DNA from 2 places in the Sinomonas atrocyanea genome. Region 1 is predicted to be linked to the other one. Evidence: riboswitches for the same ligand, from Rfam matches in the RefSeq annotation. Region 1 holds a riboswitch; the other holds the start of a gene.
The links. A riboswitch is a leader RNA that binds a small molecule or an ion and turns the genes downstream of it on or off. The one in region 1 is predicted to bind cyclic di-AMP.

Region 1 (11,027 bases):
GTTCGCCCAGCCGGAGTTCGTCAGGTTCCACAGGTAGAGGAACCCGGAGGCGACGATGAGGCCGAACGCGGACGGGCGGGCCCAGCGGGGCTGGTCCGCGCCGAAGGCGATGCGGCGCCACGAGGGCCGGGCGGGCGGACGACGGCGGGAGGAGGCCGCCGCTGTCCGCCCAGCCGGGGCTGTGGGGGGCGCGGTGTCGACCGTGCCGGCGGAGGTGCCGGATCCGGTGTCTGGAGTGAGCGAGGTGGTCATGGGAGGCCTTTCGGTCGGCAGGCTGCGTCTGGGAGTCAGCTTCTGGGGGTCACCTTCTGGGAGTCAGATCCTGAAGGTCACCTCCCGCGGGTCACGTGCGGCGGCGGAACACCCAGTGGCGGAAGAGGAGGAACTTGACGGCGGTCGCGGCGAGGTTGGCGACGATGAGGACGCCGAGCTCGAGCCACGTCGCAGGATCGGCGACCGTGTGCATCCAGGCGAGCGCCCCGGCGGTGAGGGCCCAGCCGAGGCCGAAGACGATGAGTCCCTCGAAGTGGTGCCGCCCGAGCCGCTCCGCGCCGAGCACACCGAACGTGAAGCGGCGGTTCGCGGCCGTGTTCGCCACGGCGGTGATGAGCAGGGCCGCGAAGTTCGAGGCCTGCGCGTCCATGAACTCCCGGCCCAGGACGAACAGCGCGGCGTAGGCGAGGGTGGAGGCGATCCCGATGGCCGCGAACCGGGCCAGCTGGCCGAACAGGCTCTGCCGACGCCCGGCCTCCGCAGTGCGCTCGCCGGCGGGAAGGGGGCCGCGGGCGAGGGCGCCGCGCAGCTCGGCGAGGGGGATGCGGCCGCGGGCCATGTCGGTGGTGAGCCGGTACATGCCGCGGAGGTCGTCGAGGGCCGTCCGGACCACATCCACCTTGGAGTTGGGATCGTCCGTCCAGTCCACCGGGACCTCGTGGCAGCGCAGGCCGCAGCGCTCGGCGAGCACCAGCAGCTCGGTGTCGAAGAACCATGCGGTGTCGAGGGTGTGCGGCAGGAGCTGCTGGGCCACGTCCGAGCGGATGGCCTTGAACCCGCACTGCGCGTCGGAGAACCCGGCGCCCATGAGCGAGTGCAGCAGGAAGTTGTAGGAGCGCGAGACGAACTCGCGCTTGGGCCCGCGGATCACCCGCGAGGTCCGCGCCAGCCGCGTGCCGATCGCGAGGTCCGAGTGGCCGGACAGGAGCGGGGCCACGAGCGGGCCGAGCGCGGCGAGGTCGGTGGAGAGGTCCACGTCCATGTACGCCAGCACAGGCGCATCCGAGGCGAGCCACACCCGGCGCAGCGCGTTGCCGCGGCCCTTCTGCTCGAGGTGGACCGCGCGGACCTCGGGCAGCTCGCGGGCGAGCCGCTCGGCCACGCGGAGCGTCGAGTCGGTCGAGGCGTTGTCTGCCACCGTGATCCGGAATCCGTGCTCGAACGTGCGCGCGAGGTGGGAGTGGAGGCGGCGGACGCACTCCTCGAGGTCCTTCTCCTCGTTGTACACGGGGACCGTGACGTCGAGGACGGGGATGCCCGCGGCGTCGAGCGCGGCCGCGTCGACGGCGGTGCCGGGCCGCAGGACGGGGAGGGGATGGACGACGCCGCCGGCCGCCTGCGCGGTCGGCTCGCCGGAGCCGGGGGCCGGGGCTCCGGCGGCTGCGTCCGTGATGCTGGGGTCGGTGAGCGTCATGCAATGACTGTCGCGGGCTATCTTTTGACCGTCTTAGCGGGATCCTGTGGTCCTGCTGTGAGGCGGTTTCACGGGTCCCGGGGCGACCTCGTGCTCCGGCGGGGCCACCCGCGCTCCGGCGGGGTCGCCTCGGGGGAGGATTCGGCCCTGCCCGAATCGTTGGGGATGTCGGTGCCCGGGCCTAGAGTCTGACCGTGACCCCTTCCACCGCCGTCCAGGACCCCCGCCGATGAGCCGCCGGGCCTGGATCCTCTTCGCGGCCATGAGCCTGATCTGGGGCGTGCCGTACCTGCTCATCCGCGAGGCCGTGCACGAGGTGAGCCCCGCCGTCGTGGTGTTCTCGCGGACGGCGATCGGCGCCGTCGTCCTCCTGCCGTTCGCCCGCCGCGGGATGCGCACCGTGTGGGAGCACCGCCGGCCCGTGCTCGCCTTCGCCCTCCTGGAGATGGTGGGGCCGTGGTTCCTGCTCAGCGATGCCGAACGGTTCATCACGAGCTCCCTCGCCGGGCTCCTCATCGCGTTCGCGCCCGTGCTGGCGCTCGTCGTCGCGCGGCTGATCGGGCTCGAGAAGCGGATCGGCCGGCTGCGGATCGTGGGCCTGGTGGTCGCGGTCGGGGGAGTGGCAGCGCTCGGCGGCGGCGGCATGGAGGCCTCGGGCCCGTGGCCGGTGGTCGAGATGATGCTCGTGGCCGTCGGCTACGCGGTCGCGCCGCAGATCGCCGCCACGAAGCTCCGCGACGTGCCCGCGCTGCCGATGACCGCGGCGTGCCTGAGCATCGCCGCGCTCATCGCCTCGCCCTTCGCAGTGCTCTCCTGGCCGGCCCAGCCGCCGTCGGGCCTCGCCACCGGGGCGCTCGTGCTGCTCGGCCTGCTGTGCACGGCTCTCGCCTTCCTGCTGTTCTTCCGCCTGATCGCGGACGCCGGCCCCGCGCGGGCCACGGCGATCGCCTACGTCAACCCGGTCGTCGCCCTCGCGCTCGGGGTCGCACTCACCGGTGATCCGCTCACGCCGCTGATCGGCGCCGGTGCGGTGCTCGTGCTCGCGGGGACGTTCATGGCCACCCGGCGCAGCACCCACGAGGCCGAGCCCGCGCCGGAGGAGCCCGGGCGGACGCGACGGGGGCTGGGGGCTACGCAGCGGGGAGGTATACGGCGAACTCCGTCCGCCCGGGCCTCGAAGTGACGTCGATCGACCCGCCGTGGGCCTTGACGATCGCGTCGACGATCGAGAGCCCGAGCCCCGTGGAGCCCTCGCCCGCGGAGGTGCGCGCCTTGTCCGCTCGGGTGAACCGGGAGAACACGGTCTCCTGCAGGTCGGGCGGGATCCCCGGGCCGTCGTCGGTCACGGTCAGCACGGCCTCCCCGTTGGCGGACCGGCCCGCCGCCGCGGTGACGGTGGTCCCGGGGGGCGTGTGCTTGCGCGCGTTGCTCAGCAGGTTCACGAGCACCTGGTGAAGCTTGGCGCCGTCGGCCGTGATCTCGACGGGTTCCTCCGGCAGATCGAGGCGCCACACGTGGTCCGGCGCGATGACCTTCTGGTCCGTGACCGTCTCCACGAGCAGCTGGGTGAGGTCCACCGGCCCCCGCTTGAGCGGCTGGCCCTCGTCGAGCCGGGCCAGCGTCAGCAGGTCCTCCACGAGGCGGGACATCCGCAGTGACTGCGACTCGACGCGCCCGAGCGACTCGGCGCCCTGCTCCGTGAGCGGCTCCGTCAGGCGCAGCATGTCCGTGTAGCCGCGGATCGCGGTGAGGGGGGTGCGCAGCTCGTGCGAGGCGTCGGCCACGAACTGGCGCACCTTCATCTCCGAGGCCTGACGCGCCTCGAGGGCGCCGGCGACGTTGTCCAGCATCCGGTTGAGCGCGCTGCCGACCTGGCCGACCTCCGTCCCGGGATTCGCGGCCGAGTCGGGAACGCGCACCGCGAGGGCCACCTCACCGGCCTCGAGCGGCAGCTGCGCCACCTGTCCGGCCACGCGGGAGAGCTCGTCCAGCGGCTTCATGGTGCGCCGAATGATCACCGTGCCGAGCAGCCCGACGAGCACGAGGCCGCCGAGGGACACTGTCACGGTGGTGAGCACGAGCGAGCCGAGCGTCGCCTGCATCGAGGTCAGGGGAAGCCCGGTCACCACGACGTCGCCGCTGGCCACCTGGACGGCGACCAGCCGGAAGGATCCGGCGCTGAGGCGCCGGTCGACGGCGTTCGTCGCCCCGCCGCCGGGGGGACCCCCGGGCCCCTGGTCGACGACGGGGAGCGAGGCGAGCGCGTCGGCGTCGGACTGCGTGATGGAGACGATCTTGCCGTCGGCCGTGCGCAGGCCGCTCGTGACGAGGACCCCGTTGCTGATCCGGGCGCTGAGGGTGCCGGCGCCCTGGCCGGGGGCGTCCAGCGGATCGCGGCGCAGGCCGCTGGAGGCAGCGCCGAACTCCACGGCGCGGTGGCTCGCCTGCGCCAGCTGCCCGTCGAGCTGCTGGGTGAGCACCCGGTCCATGGTCGCGTACAGGAGGGTCCCGACCACAGTGCAGATGCCGACGAGCAGGAGCATCACCACCAGCACGAGCTTGGTCCTCAGGTGCCAGGTGTCGGGGTGGAGCCAGCTGCGCCCCGAACGCGGCTCCGCGCCCGAGAGCTTGCTCATGGTCATGCCTCTGCTGGCTTGATGACGTACCCCGCGCCGCGGACGGTGTGGATCATGGGGGCGCGGTCCACGTCGATCTTCTTGCGCAGGTAGGAGATGTAGAGCTCCACGATGTTCGCCTGGCCGCCGAAGTCGTACTGCCAGACGCGGTCGAGGATCTGGGCCTTGCTGACCACGCGCTTGGGATTCTCCATGAGGTAGCGCAGGAGCTCGAACTGCGTCGCGGTGAGCTGGATGTCGTCGCCCCCGCGGGTCACCTCGCGAGTGTCCGTGTTGAGCACGAGGTCGCCCACGACGAGCTCGGCATCGTCCTGGGCGGCCACGCCCGAGCGCTGGACGAGCCGGTGCAGGCGGAGCATGACCTCCTCCATGCTGAACGGCTTGGTGACGTAGTCGTCCCCGCCCGCCGCGAGGCCCGTGATGCGGTCCTCGACGGCGTCCTTGGCGGTGAGGAACAGCGCGGGCACCTCGGGCATGAACTGGCGGATGCGCGTGAGCGCCTCGACGCCGTCGAACCCGGGCATCATGACGTCGAGCACGAGGACATCGGGCCTGAACTCCCGGGCGGCCTTGACGGCCGAGGGCCCGTCGGAGGCCACTTGGACACTCCAGCCCGCCATGCGCAGGCCCATGCTCATCAGCTCGGAGAGGCTCGGCTCGTCGTCCACTACGAGCGCACGGATGGGCGTGCCGTCGGGGTGGGTCAGCGCCGGCAGGTTGTTGGTGGAGAAGGGGCTTGCCATGGTTCCAGCCTCCCTGTGACGGATTGCCCGAGCCTGAGCGCGGGCTGTGAACGCCCTGTGCACGCAAGCCTAGTCCGGTCACAGTAGCCGCAGGAGGCCGGCACAGCCCCGACACAGCATCCGGGCCAACTCTGAGATCAGACAGCCCCACGTTCCAGGAGGACACCATGGCCCACAGCGACGCACCCCGATCCGACGAGTACCACCCCGCGGAGCCCACCGTCCCGCAGGAGACGGCCGCCCCGCCGTACGGCGAGCACGACGGCGAGTACGGCGGGCACGACGGCGCCCGGCAGCCCGGCGCTCAGCCCGCCCCCGGCTGGGGCGCACCGCAGGAGCCCACCCAGCAGTACCCGGGCTGGGGCGCGCCGCAGCAGACGCAGCAGTACCCTGGGTGGGGCGCACCCCAGCAGGGCCAGCCGGCTGGCGGCTGGGGCGCCCCGCCGGAGCAGCTCTACGCCCAGTCCGCTCCCGGCTGGGGTGCCGCCCCGCGGAAGGACCCGCACTCCGCGGGCGCCCGGTGGCGCGCCCTGACGTCGACGCAGAAGGGCGTCGCGGCCGCCGCGGCGGCGGTCGTGATCGCCGGTGGTGCGGGCGCGGCCGTGTGGGCCGCAAACTCCTCCAGCCCGTCCACGGCCGGCAGCGCGGCGAACGGCTTCGGCGGGGCCGCCGGCCAGGGCGGATTCGGGCCGCAGGGCGGTACGGGCTCGCAGGGCGGCAGCGGCCAGCAGGGCGGCACGGGGACCCAGGGCGGGCGGAACGCCCAGGGCTTCCAGGGCGGCACGCGCGGGATCGGCGGCGCTGGCGGGGTGGGCATCGGCATGCTCGGCCAGATGCTGCACGGCGAGTTCGTCGTCGTGCAGGACAACGCGAATGTCACGATGGTCGAGCAGACCGGCACCGTGACCACCGCCTCCGGGCAGTCCGTGACGGTCAAGAGCAGCGACGGCTTCCAGCAGACCTACACGCTCTCGTCCTCGACCCAGGTCGCCGCCCGCGGGACGCGCGGCCAGGGCGCGTCCGGAAGCGGGTCCTCGACCACGGCCACCCTCGCCCAGGGCGACACCGTGAACGTCGTGGCACTCAAGGACGGCCTGGCGGCGAAGACGGTCATGATCCTCGGTACGGGAACCGGCTCCGGCACCTCGAACTAGCGGTACCGCCCGCTGGAGACCACGACGGCGCCGCTCGCCTCGAACGTGAGGCGGGCGGCGCCGTCGTGCGCTGCGGCAGCGTCCGGCGCTGTGCCGGACGGCAGCCCTCAGTACCAGTTGTGGGCGAGGTGGAACGCGAGCGCGTTCGCGGGGGAGCCGTAGCTCTTCTTGATGTAGTCAAGGCCCCAGTCGATCTGGGTCTTGTAGTTGGTCTGCCAGTCCGCGCCCACGGAAGCCATCTTGCTGCCGGGGAGGGCCTGCACGATCCCGTAGGCGCCGGAGCTCGCGTTGGTGGCCGTGGTGGACCAGTCCGACTCCTTGTTCCACAGCGTGATCAGGGCGCTCATCTGGTCCTGGCCCCAGCCGAACGCCGCGAGCCGGCTCGCGGCGTAGGCCTGGGCGGCCGCCGGGTCGTTCACCGGCTGCGCCGCTGCGGCGGCCTTCGCAGCGGCCGCGGCCGCCTGGTCAGCGGCGGCCTTGTCGGCGGCCGCCTTGTCAGCAGCAGCCTTGTCGGCGGCGGCCTTGTCCGATGCCGTCTTGTCAGCAGCTGCCTTGTCCGCGGCGGCCTTGGCCGCAGCAGCCTTGTCGGCGGCCGCCTTGTCAGCAGCAGCCTTGTCCGTCGCCGTGCGCGCATCGCTGCTCGCCTGGGCGAGGGCGTTGTCGGAACTCGGGCTCGGCGCCGCGGCGGAGGCCGAGGGGGCCGTCACCGAGGCGGTGCGGGCGAGGTCCGCGGAGTTCGCGGTGGCCGCCGCCCCACCGCCGGCCACGGCGAGGAGGCCGAGGGACAGGGCAACGACGGCGCTCCGGTTGCCGAAGCGGTCAGTTCCCTTCCTCGCAGCGCGGGCCAGGGCGGAACGGTTGGTGGTGACGGCTCGACGCCGGCCATGAGGGCGCGCGGAAGCGCGGTCTGGGGTCTTGCTCACAAGCGTAAGGGCCTCTCGTTTGCGCCTGCGAAGTTAGCTGTCGGGTTCGGATGAGAGTCATCCGGCCCTGCCAGTGGCAAGGGCTTCACCCCGAGGCCGTCAAGAATGCCCGTAGAACTGGGCGCGGCCGCTGAGTGGGTCCTCCGTCTCTGCCTCCTACCTCCCCCCAGGCCGTCGGCAGAGCTCGGCGGACAAGGCCTGAGGGATGCCAGCCGTAGGGCGGGCACCAGACCACTGTAGGGGAACCGGCCCCTGATTGTCACATTTGGGTAACAGCAGATTCATTTGGGCGGGCCTGGGCATGCGTGCGCGTGCAAGTAGACCATGAGGTCAGTCCATGTCCAGTCCCACAAAGGTGCGGCGCCCTCCGGTGTCGAGTCACGTCCACGCTGTGAGATCGACCGCCAAGAGATGTGGACCGACCAAAAGGTCTGGACAACCGAATATTGTTCGACAAGGAGGCGTCCGCTTCTCGAAACTCTGAAAATATCTGTTCACATCGCCCCCGCGCCGAATCGTGATTCTTGGCACACGAAGAGGGGTTCGTCTCGCATAGTGAGACGAAAACGACATTGTTACTTGCCTGTAGCCATTGTTACGGGACACACTCTCACTGTGAACAAAGACTCAGCAGCACCTGCAGCCGCAGACAGCCGCCTCGCCGGGACACCCTCCGGTCGATCCGCACGCTGCTGTCGAATGTCGAGCTAACTGCACCACCCCAGCATTCAGCCCAGTCTTTTCGCCGCCCAGCGTCGGGCATCCACCGCCAGGCGGGCGCATCTGCTCCGCATTCGAAAGCCATCACGGCTAGCAGTCTCACGAGGTTCATCCATGTCTGTTGCATCCGGCTACGTCCACATCTCTGTCCGCAATGCCCAGAAGGCGCAGAAGCCGGGCCACCGGCAGCCCTTCAATGCCCACTTCGGCAGCCCCGCCGAGGCGTACCAGCACGGCGCCGCGGCCGCGGCGGCCCGCACCTCGCCGCTGGCTGGCGTCCAGGACGTCTCGCCCATGACGGCCCCGACCCCGGTCATCCAGCCGGGCGCCGAGCCGGTCCGCGCGGTCGCCGCGGACAACGTCGCCCACGGCTTCGTGCTCTATGTGGGGCTCTCCGAGCAGCAGGCCGCCGCGGCGGGAACCTCGATCGCCCGGATCGCCCAGGAGATCCGCGCCTATGCCCAGTCGCTCGTGGAGGGCGTCGAGAGCTATGCCGCGGTTGCCGTGGCCCCCGCCAGCGCGCCGGGGTCTCCGCTCGACGTCGTGCGCTCCACCTTCGGCGACCCGACGGTGTCGGTGCGGCAGCAGCGCCCCGAGCCGCGGCCGGCCGCGTCCGAGCCGCGCCCGGCCGGCGTGCTCATCGACCTCGCCCGGCGCGAGGTGCACCTCGACGGCGAGACGCTCAACCTCACCTTCAAGGAGTTCGAGCTCCTGAACTACCTCGTCGAGAACGGCACCCGCACCGTGAGCCGGGACGAACTCCTCGAGAGCCTGTGGAAGAACGCGGAGGAAGTGCCGAACGAGCGCACCATCGACGTCCACATCCGCCGCCTGCGCTCCAAGCTCGGCCGGCTCGCGAACACCGTGCGCACCGTGCGGGGCCAGGGCTACCGCTTCTACGAGCACCCCGAGGTCATCGTCTGGGCCGCGCCTGAGTACTCGATCTAGCGCGGCTCCCCTCCGGTCCTGCGGCCGGCCCCGGCGGCCCGGCCGTAGGCTAGTGGGGTGAGCAAGCACCACCTCAAGCGCCTCATCGTCCTCCGCCACGCGAAGGCCGCCTGGCCCGAGGGGGTCCCCGATGCGGACCGGCCACTCGCCGAGCGCGGGCACGCGGACGCCCCGGAGGCGGGGAAGTGGCTCGTGAAGCACCACATCATCCCCGACTTCATCCTCTGCTCCACGGCACTGCGTACGCGCCAGACCACCACGTGGGTCTGCGAGGAGCTCGGGGACAGGGCGCCGACTCCGAAGCTCGAGTCCGGCCTGTATGCGGCGAGCGCGGCGCGCATGCTCGCCGTCGTCAACCACGTCCCGGAGACCGTCCGGGCCCTGCTGATCGTCTCCCACATGCCGGGCGTCCAGGACCTCGCGCTGCGGCTCGCCTCCCGCGACTCGGACCAGGACGCCTACATGGACGCCGCGAGCCACTTCCCGACCACGGGGCTGGCCGTCTTCGAGACCGAGACCCCGTGGGCCGAGCTCGACGGCCAGGACGCCCGGCTGGTCAGCTTCGCCGTGCCGCGTTCGAAGAAGAAGGGCTGATCCGGCTCCGCGTCGGCGACGGCGTGCGCGGCGCAGCAGGCCGCTGAGGGGCCCGCGCCGCGGTGGCGCGGGCGCGGGGCGCGGGGCGCGCCGGCGCCGGCCCCTGGGGGACCATCCTGGTGGCGGACGACGGCGCGCGGCCCGGGCGCCGGGCGCCCGCACCGGCGGCCGGGCGTCGCCGCACGGAAGGCCTGCGCGACTCGGGCCAGACGGCTCCTCCCAGCAGCACCGCGAGCGTGACCCCGGCAGCGACGAGGGCGCCGAAGAAGAACGGGTCGGCGTCGCGGCTCGAGACGGTCGTGACCGTGTTCGGGTCCTGGTCCCAGGCGAGGCCGAGCAGCCGCAGGAACGCCAGCGCCGAGCCGATGGCCAGCGACGAGCTCACCACCGCCAGCCCGGCGACGAGGTAGCGCGACATCCCCAGCACGGCGTACAGCGCGCAGGCCACGAAGGCGCCGAGGCCCGCGAGCGCGAGGGAGGCCGCGCTGCCGTCCAGTGTGAGGGCCGCGATGACGCACAGGAGGACGGCCGCGCCAGCGGCCCAGAGCGTCGCCCGGGCGCTCGTGCGCAGGGGGCGGAAACGGCTGGCCATGCCTCAAGTGTGACAGCAGTCCGCGCCGCTCCCGGTGTGGCTGATGTTACTGGTGTGACATCGTGTCGTCGGCAGGCTCCCGGAGGCCGAAGGCGCCCGCGGCGACCGCCACCACGGCCTCGACGGCGGGCCCGGCCGGCTTCGCGGGGACGGCGGAGACCCGGTCCACGCCCACCATGAACGCAGCCCCGAAGAGGGCCGTGGCCACGGTCCCGAGATCGTGGCCCGGAACCGGCGGGACCTTCCCGGCCACCCGTTCCAGGGCCGCGCGGATCTCGGCCAGCACCGCGGCACGCATCCCCGCCAGCACCGGCTGCCACGTGCCGCCGGCGCGCCACTGCTCGCCCATCCACAGCCGCACGAAGGCCGGGTAGCCCTCGATGAACCCCAGCGCCCGGCCCACCATGCCCCGGACCTCGGCGAGCACGTCCGCGCCCGGTCTGGCCTCCGCCGCGGGGCCCCGCAGGGCCTCCAGAAGGATTCCCATGCCGTACTCGAGGAGCTGGGCCACGAGCTCGTTCTTGCTGCCGAAGTTGTAGTAGACGGTGCCCTTGGCGACCCCCGCGGCCGCCGCGATCTCGTCGACCGTCACGGCCTCGGCCCCGCGCTGGCCGATCAGCTCGATCGCGGCGTCGAAGAGGCGCTGCCGGGTCCCGCGCGTCCGGGGCGTCGCCCGGCTCATACCGTGATCTCCGGCTGGAGCGTCTTGAGCCGCCACGTCATGTTCTTGCGGGTGCCGAGGAGGTTGAGCACCCCGCCCAGCAGCGTGTAGCCGATCAGGCCCAGCACGATCGGCAGGATCCCGGACATGTCCCCGCCGTAGATGAGGTGGCGCATGCCCGTCACCATATAGCCCATCGGAAGGATCTGGTGCGCTACCTGGAACGCCGTGGGCGTCACCTGCCAGGGGAAGGTTCCGCCCGAGGAGACGAGCTGCAGGATGAGCAGGATCAGCACCACGAACTTCCCGCTCGTGCCCAGCAGCGCAATGATGCCCTGGATCAGGGCGCTGAAGGCGATGCCCCCGAGC
Region 2 (11,027 bases), 480 kb from region 1:
AGCGGCACGTACTGGTTCCGTGGATTGAGCGCCTTGACGATCTCGCCGCCCGGCAGCCAGGCCAGGCCCTCGCACTGGAATCCCGGCAGCTCGTCGGTGTAGCCGAGGTCCACCAGCACCTCGAGGTCCGCGCCCTCTCCGCCCCAGCCCTCGGGCACGCGGCCGGTGAGGTGCAGCCAGGTCGTGGACCATGCGGGACCCCAGCGGTCCCCCGGGCCCGTCGGGGTGAAGCGCTGCGCGAGCACGTGCTCGAGGCCCACGGGTTCTCCGGGAGCGTCCCATCGTTCCGCGGTGAGCGGCAGTGTGCGGCGATAGACGGCAGGGGCGAGCCGCTCGCGGAGGAAACGGTGGATCCGGGCCTCGGTGATCAGCCGATCGTCATGCACGGAATGTCCAATCAGTTGATTAATCCTGGCCCCACGCTACCGCACGAGCCCTCGCGGGGAAACGCCCCACCCCCGACCCGTTTCGGGTACGCATCTCGTCGCGCTTTCCGGGTTTCGGGTACGACGGCGCGCACGGCCCGCAGACGCCGTCGCGCCTCCTCACCGCTCCGGCCCTCCCGGCGCTCCTCCCGGGCCGCCCGTTCCCCGACCTGGTCGACGGGGGACGTGTACCCGAAACGGCGAAAACCCGACGAGATGCGTACCCGAAACGGGAAGGGGTTAGGCGGAGAGCCGCTCGTGTCCGGCGTAGACGTTGAAGCCGGAGCCTCGGCTGAAGCCGATGAGCGTCACGCCGGCCTCCTCGGCGAGCTGGACGGCGAGCGTGGACGGCGCGCTCACGGCGGCGAGCACCGGGATCCCGGCCATGGCGGCCTTCTGCACGAGCTCGAACGAGGCGCGCCCGGACACCTGCAGGACCGTGCCGGAGAGCGGCAGGCGGCCCTCGCGCAGCGCCCATCCGACCACTTTGTCGACGGCGTTGTGCCGCCCCACGTCCTCGCGGAGGCACTCGAGCTCGGCGCGGGTTCCTGCATCGTGCACGGAGAAGAGCCCCGCGGCGTGGACACCGCCGGTCTTGTCGAACAGGGCCTGGGCCTCGCGCAGGCGCTCGGGCAGCCCTGCCAGGAGCTCGGGGAGGACGCTCACGGCATCCTGGGCCGGGCTGTGGCGCGACGTACGGCGGACCGACTCGATGGAATCCGTGCCGCAGATGCCGCAGGCACTCGAGGTCACGACATTCCGCCCGAGCTCGGGGACGGCGACGCCGGGGCGCAGCTGGGCGTCGACCACGTTGAAGGTCTGGCGCCCCTCCTCGTCCCCGCCGGCGCAGAAGCGCTCCGAGACCAGCTGGTCCGCCTCCCAGATCACGCCCTCGGAGACGAGGAAGCCCGCCACGAGGTCGAAGTCGTCGCCGGGGGTGCGCATCGTGACGCTGTACGTCATGGTCCCCGCGGGACCGGTCAGCCGGATCTCGAGCGGCTCCTCGACGGCGAGCACGTCCTCCTTGTGCCGGACCGGGTACTCGCTGCCCAGCACGTACTTGTGCACCTTGCGGCGCTGGCTCAGCCGGCCCACGGCGCCCTCCTCACATCGGGTCGAGGCACGTGCCTCGGCATCTATTGTCCCGCGCGCGCCGCAACGGCGGCCGCGGCACCCGCCTCAGGCGTCCAGCGCGCTCCAGTCCACCGGGTCCTTGGACGCCGCGGGGCGCCGCTTCGGCCTCGCCTTCTGCGCGAGGGATGCGGACGACGGCGCGTGGCCGCCGAGGGGGCGACCCCACGGCAGCGGCAGGCACGGCACGGGGGCCGCGAGCTCGAGACCGTGGGGCGGGACGACCATGAAGCCGTCGGCACGGGCGAGCCCGCGCAGCATGCCCGACCCGATCCCGGCCATGGGCGAGGCCATGCCGTACATGCGCCTGAAGGGGATCACCCGGGTGCGCCTGAGCTCCGGCTCGAAGGCCTCGCCCGAGGGAAGCTCGATGGGCTCCACCGGTGTCCGGCCCGACAGCGCCGCGAGCAGCGGCTCCCCCACGGTCGCGAGGCCCACGACCGCGGCCAGGGGGTTTCCCGGCAGCCCGAGGAAGAAGCGCCCGTCGGGCAGTTCGGCGAGCACGGTGGGGTGCCCGGGGCGCATCGCCACACCGTCGACGAGGAGGCGGCCGCCCATCGCCGCCACGATGTCCCGCAGGTGGTCGGATCCGCCCTTTCCGGTCCCGCCCGTGGTGACCACGACGTCCGCGGGACCGGGCTCCCCCGCCGCGCCGCCGTCGGACCCCGCCGCGCCGCCGTCGGGCACACCCGGCCCCCGCTCGGGCCGGTCGGCAAGGGCGGCGCCCCATTCGGCGGCGTCGTCGCCGATCTTCTCGTGGGCTACGAGGATGCCTCCGTAGGCCTCGAGGAGCGGCGGGATGAGGTAGCTGAAGACGTCGCGGACGAGGCCCGGACCGGGCAGTCCGCTCTCGACGACCTCGCCGCCGGTGCGCACGAGCTTGACGAGCGGCCGGCCTGCGACGCGGAGGGTGTCATGGCCGGCCAGGGCTGCGAGGGCCAGCTGGGCCGGCCCGAGCTCTGTCCCGTCCTTCAGGAGGGTCTCCCCCTCGCGGGCCTCCTCACCGGCCGGGCGGAGGTCCGCGCCGCCGCCGGGGGCCCCGGGGGGCGCGCCGGCGGAGAGGCGCAGGTGGGGCAGGCCCTCCCCGTCGGGGGCCACTTCCCCGTACTCGCGCCGCAGCACCGCGCGAGCCCCCGGCGGCAGGGCTCCGCCGGTGACGATGGGAACGGCCTGGTGGGCGGTGAGCGGCTCGCCGGGCTCGGCCATGATCCAGGGGCCGGTGCCGCACACGGCCCATCCGTCCATCGCGGAGGAGGTGTAGTGCGGCATGTCCCGCAGCGCCGTGAGGGGCCCTGCGAGGGTGCGGCCCAGGGCCCGGGCGAGCGGGACCTCTACGGGCGGAAGCGGGCTGGCCGCCGCGCTGGCGACGGCACGGGCCTCGGACCACGTGAGGTGAAGTGCGTGCTGGGGGCCGGCCGCGTCCGGGCCGGGGGTCATTCCTCGGTCCCGGCCGACCTGCGGGACTTCACGGCTTCGAGGGCCTCGGCCACTGCTCGCCGCATGGCTTCGGCGGGCTCGGCCCGCCCGCTCCCGGCCGCGAGGCCGGCTGCGTAGGCCGCGAGGAAGGTCGTGAGGGGGGCGGCGGGGCGCACCACTGAGTGGGCGGCGACGCCGGCGAGCCCCAGGACCGCGTCGATGTCGACGTCGAGGTCTCCGAGCCCGAGCTCCTGCGTGAGCTCCGCGCACCACGCGCGCAGCAGCGCGTCCTTCTCTGGGTCACTCATGGGCATCCTCCTGCCGTGGCGCTCGGCCCGGCACGTCCGGGCCCTCGATGCCCCAGCGCCGCGCGGCGTCCCAGGTGTCGACGTCGGCCGAGGAACCCGGCGGCAGCCGCAGGGGCAGCAGGCCCAGCCTAGCAATGACGTGCTTCATCGGACGGTTGGCGAGGCCGCCGTCGCGGGACAGCGCGTCGAGGGCGCGCACCAGCGGGTCCCGGCGGAGCAGCGAGAGGAGGGGCTGGGTGCGCCCGTCGGCGTCCTCGCCCAGAATCCCGTCGCAGTCGGGCTCGGCGGAGGCCGCCTCGAGCAGCGCGGCGACGGCGTCCGCGGGGCGCGGGAGGTCCGCTGCGACCACCGCGATCCAGCCCGGTCGGCCGCCGTGCCCGAGAGGGAGGGCTTCGAGGCCCGCGGAGAGCGCCGCGACCGGCCCTGTGTACAGCGGTTCTTCCCGTGTGAACAGCACGCGGCCGGGTTCTCCGGCGCCGGAAGCGCCCGAGCCCGGGCGCGGTCCGCCCGGCTCCCCGGGCGCCGGTCCCACGACGGCGACGGAGCGGGCCGCTGCGACGGCGGCGAGGGCGTGCTCGAGGAGGGTCGCACCGCGGTAGGCCAGCTGGGGCTTCGGGAAGCCGCCCAGTCGGGAAGCGCGGCCGCCCGCGAGGACGACCGCGTCGTAGGCGGGCCCCGGCTGCGGCGGCGTCAGGCTGCCGACTCCGGGGCGAGGAACGGGCCCCACTGGGCCACCGGCTTCTCCAGCTCCTTGATCTGCCACACGACGCCGACGGGCTCGGACGGCGTGAAGCGCAGCTTCCAGCCCATCTCCGCGGGGGTGTGGTCGCCCTTGACGTTGTTGCACCGCAGGCAGCAGGCCACGAGGTTCTCCCAGGACTCGCCCCCGCCGCGGGAGCGGGGAAGCACGTGGTCCACCGTGTGGGCGGCCTTGCCGCAGTACGCGCACGCGTGGGCGTCCCGGCGGAGCACGCCTCGCCTGCTCACGGCGGTCACATGGGTCCGCCGTGGCCTGATGTACCGATGGAGCAGGATCACCGACGGGCGCCCGAGCACGTCGCGCGGTCCGACGACTGGCTCGCCGTCTTCCGCCACGACGCTCGCCTTTCCGGCGAGCACCAGGACGAGCGCGCGGCGGAAGGTGACCACCGCGAGCGGTTCGTATCCAGCATTGAGAACGAGTGTGCGCATGCGCGTTCCTCACGGCCGTACCCGGTCAGGGGCACAGGGCCGGCTGCCCTGTGCATAGCCGGGCTGACTCTCCAAGAGTACTGAACTGCCGCACCATTCAACGAACGGGGGCGCCGTGGGCACCGACGCGCCCGCCAAGCTTCACCTGCCGGACACCTCCCGAGGGCGGTCTCCAGGGACTCTCCGAGGACCCCGGGGAGCCCGTGGGGCTCAGACGCCGACGGCGCCCCTCCCGTCACGGAAGGGGCGCCGTCGAGGACGATCTGGGGCCGTTCGCTGCCCTCAGAGGATCAGCTGATTCAGCCGCCGACGCGGATGAACACCGGGCCGGAGCCGACGTTGACGCTGAACAGCGCGGTGGTGCCGCCGTTCCAGCCGCCGTGGACCGCCATGCCGTTGCCGACGTAGACGGCGATGTGGGCCATGCCCATGCCGCCGTCGGCGTAGTAGGCGAGGTCGCCCGGCTGCGCCTCGGCGGCGCTCACGGTGCGGCCGAGGGAGAGGTAGCCGGCCGGCCAGCCGTGGTAGTGGATGCCCACGGCAGCCAGCGAGTTGGTCACGAGCATCGTGCAGTCCTGCGCCACGCCGAGCTGCGCGTACGCGGCGGCGGCGATCGCGGCACCCATGCCCGAGGAGGCGGCGGGCTTCGCAGCCGGGGTGCTGACCGTGGTGGAGGCGGCGGCCTGGACCTGGGCCGGGGCGACCTGCGTCTCGGAGCTTGCCTGGGCGACGGGGGCGGCCGGCGCGGGAGCGGGGGCCTGGACGACCGGGGCAGCGACGGACTGGACGGCCGGGCGCTCGAAGCTCACGTTGGCGTTGGCCTCGGCGGAGATGGGGGCCTGGACGGCGTTCGCGACGTCGAGTGCGGCCGGGGCGGAGGCCTCGCGCTGCGAGGGCGCCTCGGCGTTGGCAGCGACGCCGCCGGTGAGGACGAGACCGCCGGCCGCGGCGATGACCGCGGCCTGGCGGCCGACGCCGCCTGCGTTCTCGGTGACGGCCTTCGCAATGACGGCCAGCGAGGAGGTGTTGTCCGCGCGGTGACGGGCAATGCCTGCACGAGTGGTCATATCAGGGGGTTCTCTCTCTGTTTTCGTGTCCTTCAGGGCAGCAGGGGGTCAGCCCTGAAGGAGGGGCGCCATGGTCACGGTCCATCGCGCCGCCCAGATGCGGATTGGTCTCAGTTGAGGGTGTAGAAGACGGACGAGCCGGTAGCGTTCACCGCATGGAGCAGCGTGCCCTGGGAAGGGTTGAGAGCGCTGATCATCATCCCGTTGCCCACGTAGATGCCCACGTGCGCGCCGCCGTTCTGGACCACCAGGTCACCAGGGGCGGGCGTCGCCGTCTGGTGCATGATGGACCACGCCTGGACGCGGGGGATGCTGATGCCAGCCTGAGCGTAGACCCACTGAGTGAAGCCCGAGCAGTCCCAGCCGGCGGGGGTCGTGCCGCCCCACACGTAGGGGTGGCCGATGCCGGTGTAGGCGATGCCTGCCAGAGTCGAGCCGAGAGCGCTGGCCGCGGCCGCGAGGCGCGGCGCAGACGACTGGACGCTGAGGCTGCCCTCGGGGGCCAGGGAAGCGGCCGGAGCAGTGGACTGTGCTGCCTGCCCGGCTGCCGTCTCGACGATCGGCGCCGCCACCGAAGTCACGGCGGGGCGCTCGAAGGAGACCTGGGCTTCATTGGACGCGACGACGCTCGGCGCGGAGGCGCTGGCCACGTCGGAGAGTGCGGAGGCCTCGCGGGAGGTCTCTGCTGCCTGAGCGGGGAGTCCGGCGCTGATGATCAGCCCCGAAGCCGCCGCAATGACCGCCGCCTGGCGGCCGATGGTGCCGGCGTTGCCGGAAACCGCGTGCGCAACAGCCTCAAGTGGGCTCGTGCGAACCGGCAGGGCGCGATGGCGCGCAGTCAACGTGCGAGTCGACACAGTTGTAGCCTCTCCCAATGCCTACGAGGTGAGCTGTCGGGTTCGGATGGAAAGTATCCGGCCGCCTGGCGGAGCCAGGCTGCTTAACCCCAAGGCCTCCCAGACAACAGAAGGCCGAAAGTGGTTCCCCCGCCTCTGCCAGACGGAATGTGCGAACGGCTCCGGGAAGTGGCAGAGCTCGGCGTTCTTCCCGGATGTTCCAACTTGGTAGGAGCTGGAACAGGAACGACCTTACCTGAGGGCGCCCGAAATGTCACATTCGGATCACAGCCAGAAAACAGGTCATCACGAAACGGACACGGCGGTTTCCCGGGAGCCCCTCGGATCCCTTGCGGGGCGGGGAAGAAGACGACGGCGAGTGCCCGCCGGCGTCTCCTCAGAGCCAGCCGTTGGGGTCAACGACCTCGCCGTTGACCATGACCTCGAAGTGGAGGTGGCACCCGGTGGAGGCGCCGGTGGTGCCGCTGAGTGCGATGGCCGCCCCGCGCTCCACCTTCTGCCCCACGGAGACCGAGAAGGAGGAGAGGTGGTTGTAGGTGGTCTCGAGGCCGTTGCCGTGGTCGATCACCACGCGGTTTCCGCCGCCGTAGGGGTGCCAGCCGGCGAAGGTCACAGTGCCGCCCGCCGCCGCCCTTACGGCGGTGCCGCACTGCGCTGCGAAGTCCTGGCCGCGGTGGAACTCGTCCGGGGCGCCGGTGACGGGACTCACGCGGTAGCCGAACGGCGAGGTCCGCTCCATCGTGGCGAGCGGGGCGCCGAGGGCGTGCTGCGCCTGGGCCGGCGTGATGCCGCCCGCGGACTCGGCGCCGAGCATCTGCTTGAGGCGCCCGTCCGGGTCCGCGGCGCTGCCCACGGAGGCTCGGGCAAAGGGGACCACGGCATCCGCCGCGGCGGTGACCTGCGGCTGGTCCGAGGAGGCGGCCGTCGCGGCGGCGCCCTGGGTGGCAGTCGGGACGGTCACGGTGAGCACGAGGCCGGTGGCCGCGAGCGCGACGCCCGCCTTCTGCCCCACCCCGGCGACGCTGGCGATCTCGGCCAGCTGGCGCATCGGGCCACGGCGTTCTGCAGCCCGGCGGCCTCGGCGGGCGGCGCCGGGAACGGGGACGGCTGCACGCGGGCGCGGAGGCACGTCCGCGCGCCGTCGGCCGCGCACGGCTGACTGGGTCAAGCGATTCCCTCTCTGTCATCGCCTGCGTGGTTAGCTGTCGGGTTCGAGGCAGAGAGTCCGGACTCGGCCCAGCCGCGCGGGGCCCCCGCGGCCGAGGCCGGGGCAGGACTCCGAGCGTGCTGCGGCTTCACCCCAAGGCGGCACGCGGCCGCCGTCGGTGGGTCCCCCGCCTCTGCCGTCGGGTGCTGTGGTCCCTTCCCGCTGGCAGAGCTCGGCGTGCGGGCGGAACGGCGCCGATGTCTCGCCGCCGCCTCCAGCATAGGCCCATGACGGAGCACCGTAATATTGCCGTGACCTTTAGTGAGATATCGCTCACAAACTACGGGACGGTAGCAATTAGTCCACCGGGTAGAGATTCTGTCGGATTGTGTGAAGACCTGTGCGATCTAGGCCACACGGGACTGCGCGGGACGCCTCAGCCGACGGAGACGAAGACGTGCGAGGCGACTTCTGCGGGCAGCTCGAGGGCGCCGTCCACGCTCGCGACCCGCACGGAGATGTAGTCGCCGACCCGCTCGAGCGACACCTTCGCCCCCGGGCGGATGCCGCCCTCCTCGAGCTGGGTGAGGAGCTCGGGGTCAACCTGGATCGGCTCGGCCAGGCGGCACACGACGACGCGGGATCCGGCCGAGTACTCCCCCATGGCCTCGACGAGCGTGACCACTCCGTCCCCGAACCCGCCGGACGACTCGCCGCCGAGGGCCTCCAGGCCGGGGATCGGGTTGCCGTAGGGCGACTCGCTCGGGCGCCCCAGCAGCTCGTAGAGGCGCCGCTCCACGCGCTCGCTCATGACGTGCTCCCACCGGCACGCCTCGTCGTGGACGTACGGCCAGTCGAGGCCGATCACATCGGAGAGGAGCCGCTCGGCGAGGCGGTGCTTGCGCATGACCTCGACGGCGCGCTTGTGGCCCTGCTCGGTGAACTGCAGGTGCCGGTCCCCCGAGACGACGACCAGCCCATCGCGCTCCATGCGCGCCACGGTCTGCGACACCGTGGGGCCCGAGTGGCGGAGCCGCTCGGCGATGCGCGCACGCAGGGGAGTGATCCCCTCCTCCTCGAGCTCGAGGATGGTTCGCAGGTACATCTCGGTGGTATCGATGAGGTCGGACATGCGCGGGGCGGGCTCCTGGCGGCGGGACGGGCGGTGCGCTTCACCGCCCCACAGCGAGTCTAGCTTATTTTGATCTGCTCAGATTAGCTGCCGGATACCAGGCGGCGATGGATTCGCACGCCCCATCACGGGTGCGGCACACTTGATCCGGGGCGGGAGGGCTCGAGCCCCCGCCCCCAACCCGGATCCCCTAGGAGGCGCCCCCGTGAGCGATACCAGCCAGCTTCAGATCCCCGCCGAGCTCCTGCCGGCGGACGGCCGCTTCGGGGCGGGCCCGTCCAAGGTCCGCAAGGAGCAGGTCGACGCGATCGCCGCGGCGGGCTCGACACTCCTCGGCACCTCGCACCGCCAGGCCCCCGTGAAGAACCTCGTGGGGAGCGTCCGCGAAGGCCTCAAGGAGTTCTTCGCCGCGCCGGAGGGCTACGAAGTCATCCTCGGCGTCGGCGGCTCCACCGCGTTCTGGGACGTCGCATCCTTCGGGCTCGTGCGCTCCAAGGCCCAGCACCTCTCCTTCGGCGAGTTCGGGTCCAAGTTCGCCAAGGCCACGGACAAGGCGCCGTTCCTCGAGGCTTCCTCGATCATCACCTCCGAGCCAGGGACGCGGCCGGCCCCGCGCGCCGAGGCCGGCGTGGACGTGTACGCGTGGCCCCAGAACGAGACCTCGACCGGTGTGGCTGCCCCCGTGCAGCGGGTCGAGGGCGCCGACCCGGGCTCGCTCGTGGTCATCGACGCGACCAGTGCTGCCGGCGGCCTCGCCGTCGACGTCTCCCAGAGCGACGTGTACTACTTCGCCCCGCAGAAGAACTTCGCGTCCGACGGCGGCCTCTGGCTCGCGCTGTTCTCCCCCGCCGCGCTCGAGCGCGCCGAGGAGATCAAGGCCTCCGGCCGCTGGATCCCGGACTTCCTGGACCTCAAGACCGCGATCGACAACTCGAAGCTCAACCAGACGTACAACACGCCGAGCCTCACGACCCTCGTGGGCCTCAACGCCCAGATCGAGTGGCTCAACGCCCAGGGCGGCCTTGAGTGGGCCGCCGCGCGGACGGCCGACTCGGCCGGACGGGTGTATGGCTGGGCCGAGGCCTCGGACTTCGCGACGCCGTTCGTCGCAGATCCGGCCGACCGCTCCAACGTCATCGCGACGATCGACTTCGACGACTCGGTGGACGCCGCCCAGGTGGCCAAGGTCCTGCGCGCCAACGGGATCGTGGACACGGAGCCGTACCGCAAGCTCGGCCGCAACCAGCTGCGCATCGCCACGTTCGTGGCGATCGAGCCGGACGACGTCACGAAGCTCACGCAGGCGATCGACTACGTCGTCGCCCAGCTCCGGGGCTGAGGCCCACCGCCGCAGAGAGCGCGGCGCCGCACAGCGAAGACTGGCGGAGAAGACGCACGACGGCGGGCCCCCACCTTGAGCGGTGGGGGCCCGCCGGGGTCGTGGGCGAGTCGCGGACGGTCGCGCCGGGGTCAGTCCTCGTCGGCCTCCGGAGCGGCCTCTGGGGCGGAGGCAGCGTCCGCCTCCGCAGCGACCTCCGCCGCCGTGCCGGTCGCCGCCGTCGCAGCAGTCTCCTCCGTCGCCGGCGAGCCAGCCTCGGACGGCGAGCCCTCGCCGTCGTGCGTCCCGGCATCCTGCGCTTCCTCGCCCGCGTCGGCGTGGGCCGCGGCGCGCTCCTCGGGGCGGACGCGCTCCGACCAGGGCACCCACTCGGGGGCGAGGACGGCGTCCTCGGAGGGCACAAGGCCGATCTCGTTCACCGTGGCCCTCTTGGAGCGGGCCACCCGGGCCACGGTGACGAACCACTGCCAGCCGCGGTACCCGGGGAGGCGGGACTCGAAGAGGTGCGTGACCACGCGCTCGCCCTCGCTCTTGGCCGCGAGGTGCTCGCCGATGTCCGCGGGGCGCGCGATGTCGGCGAGCGCCGACCGGGCGGTGTCCACCGCGCCGGCCAGGAACGCGTCCGGCTTGCCGACGCGCCACACCGGCACGCCCGCCTTGCGCTTCACGGCGCCGGCCGGTCCGGCGGGCTGGGAACGGGAGGTTTCCTCGGCCATGGCTAGGCGTCGAGCTGGTCGGCGACGCGCCGCAGGGCGGCGGCGATGGTGTGGCCCTTCTCCGGGTACGTGCCCTTGGCCAGCTGCCCGGAGAGGTTGTCGAGGACGCTCACGAGGTCCTGCACGATGGGCGCGAGCTCGCGGGCAGGCATGCGCTTGGCGCGGGCGACCGACGGGAGCTTCTCGAGGACGCGCACGGAGAGCGCCTGGGGACCGCGCCGGCCGTCCGCGACACCGTACTCGAGCCGGGTGCCCGTCCTGACCTCTGCGTCGGCGGGCACGGCCGAACCGGGCAGGA

Region 2: it holds a riboswitch for cyclic di-AMP, as region 1 does, so the genes downstream of both, SA2016_RS05360 (C40 family peptidase) here and SA2016_RS03080 (aggregation-promoting factor C-terminal-like domain-containing protein) in region 1, are expected to answer to the same signal.

What each region holds. Positions count from the first base shown of each region.
Region 1 is NZ_CP014518.1:640,339-651,365, forward strand. Features, by position in the region: gene SA2016_RS22460 (glycosyltransferase family 39 protein) at 1-252, opposite strand, end outside; gene SA2016_RS03055 (bifunctional glycosyltransferase family 2/GtrA family protein) at 344-1,687, opposite strand; gene SA2016_RS03060 (DMT family transporter) at 1,917-2,870, shown strand; gene SA2016_RS03065 (sensor histidine kinase) at 2,818-4,323, opposite strand; gene SA2016_RS03070 (response regulator transcription factor) at 4,326-5,066, opposite strand; gene SA2016_RS03075 (hypothetical protein) at 5,234-6,220, shown strand; gene SA2016_RS03080 (aggregation-promoting factor C-terminal-like domain-containing protein) at 6,328-7,143, opposite strand; cyclic di-AMP (ydaO/yuaA leader) riboswitch at 7,151-7,343, opposite strand; gene SA2016_RS03085 (winged helix-turn-helix domain-containing protein) at 7,978-8,811, shown strand; gene SA2016_RS03090 (SixA phosphatase family protein) at 8,869-9,405, shown strand; gene SA2016_RS03095 (hypothetical protein) at 9,368-9,997, opposite strand; gene SA2016_RS03100 (TetR/AcrR family transcriptional regulator) at 10,044-10,679, opposite strand; gene SA2016_RS03105 (YhgE/Pip domain-containing protein) at 10,676-11,027, opposite strand, start outside.
Region 2 is NZ_CP014518.1:1,123,861-1,134,887, reverse strand. Features, by position in the region: gene SA2016_RS05395 (alpha-mannosidase) at 1-386, opposite strand, end outside; gene fdhD (formate dehydrogenase accessory sulfurtransferase FdhD) at 666-1,520, opposite strand; gene SA2016_RS05385 (molybdopterin molybdotransferase MoeA) at 1,605-2,993, opposite strand; gene SA2016_RS05380 (DUF6457 domain-containing protein) at 2,990-3,280, opposite strand; gene SA2016_RS05375 (nucleotidyltransferase family protein) at 3,273-4,007, opposite strand; gene SA2016_RS05370 (HNH endonuclease) at 3,971-4,471, opposite strand; gene SA2016_RS05365 (NlpC/P60 family protein) at 4,771-5,538, opposite strand; gene SA2016_RS05360 (C40 family peptidase) at 5,649-6,380, opposite strand; cyclic di-AMP (ydaO/yuaA leader) riboswitch at 6,400-6,566, opposite strand; gene SA2016_RS05355 (M23 family metallopeptidase) at 6,772-7,563, opposite strand; gene SA2016_RS05350 (iron-dependent transcriptional repressor DtxR) at 7,979-8,674, opposite strand; gene serC (phosphoserine transaminase) at 8,880-10,013, shown strand; gene SA2016_RS05340 (DUF3027 domain-containing protein) at 10,145-10,729, opposite strand; gene SA2016_RS05335 (cold-shock protein) at 10,732-11,027, opposite strand, start outside.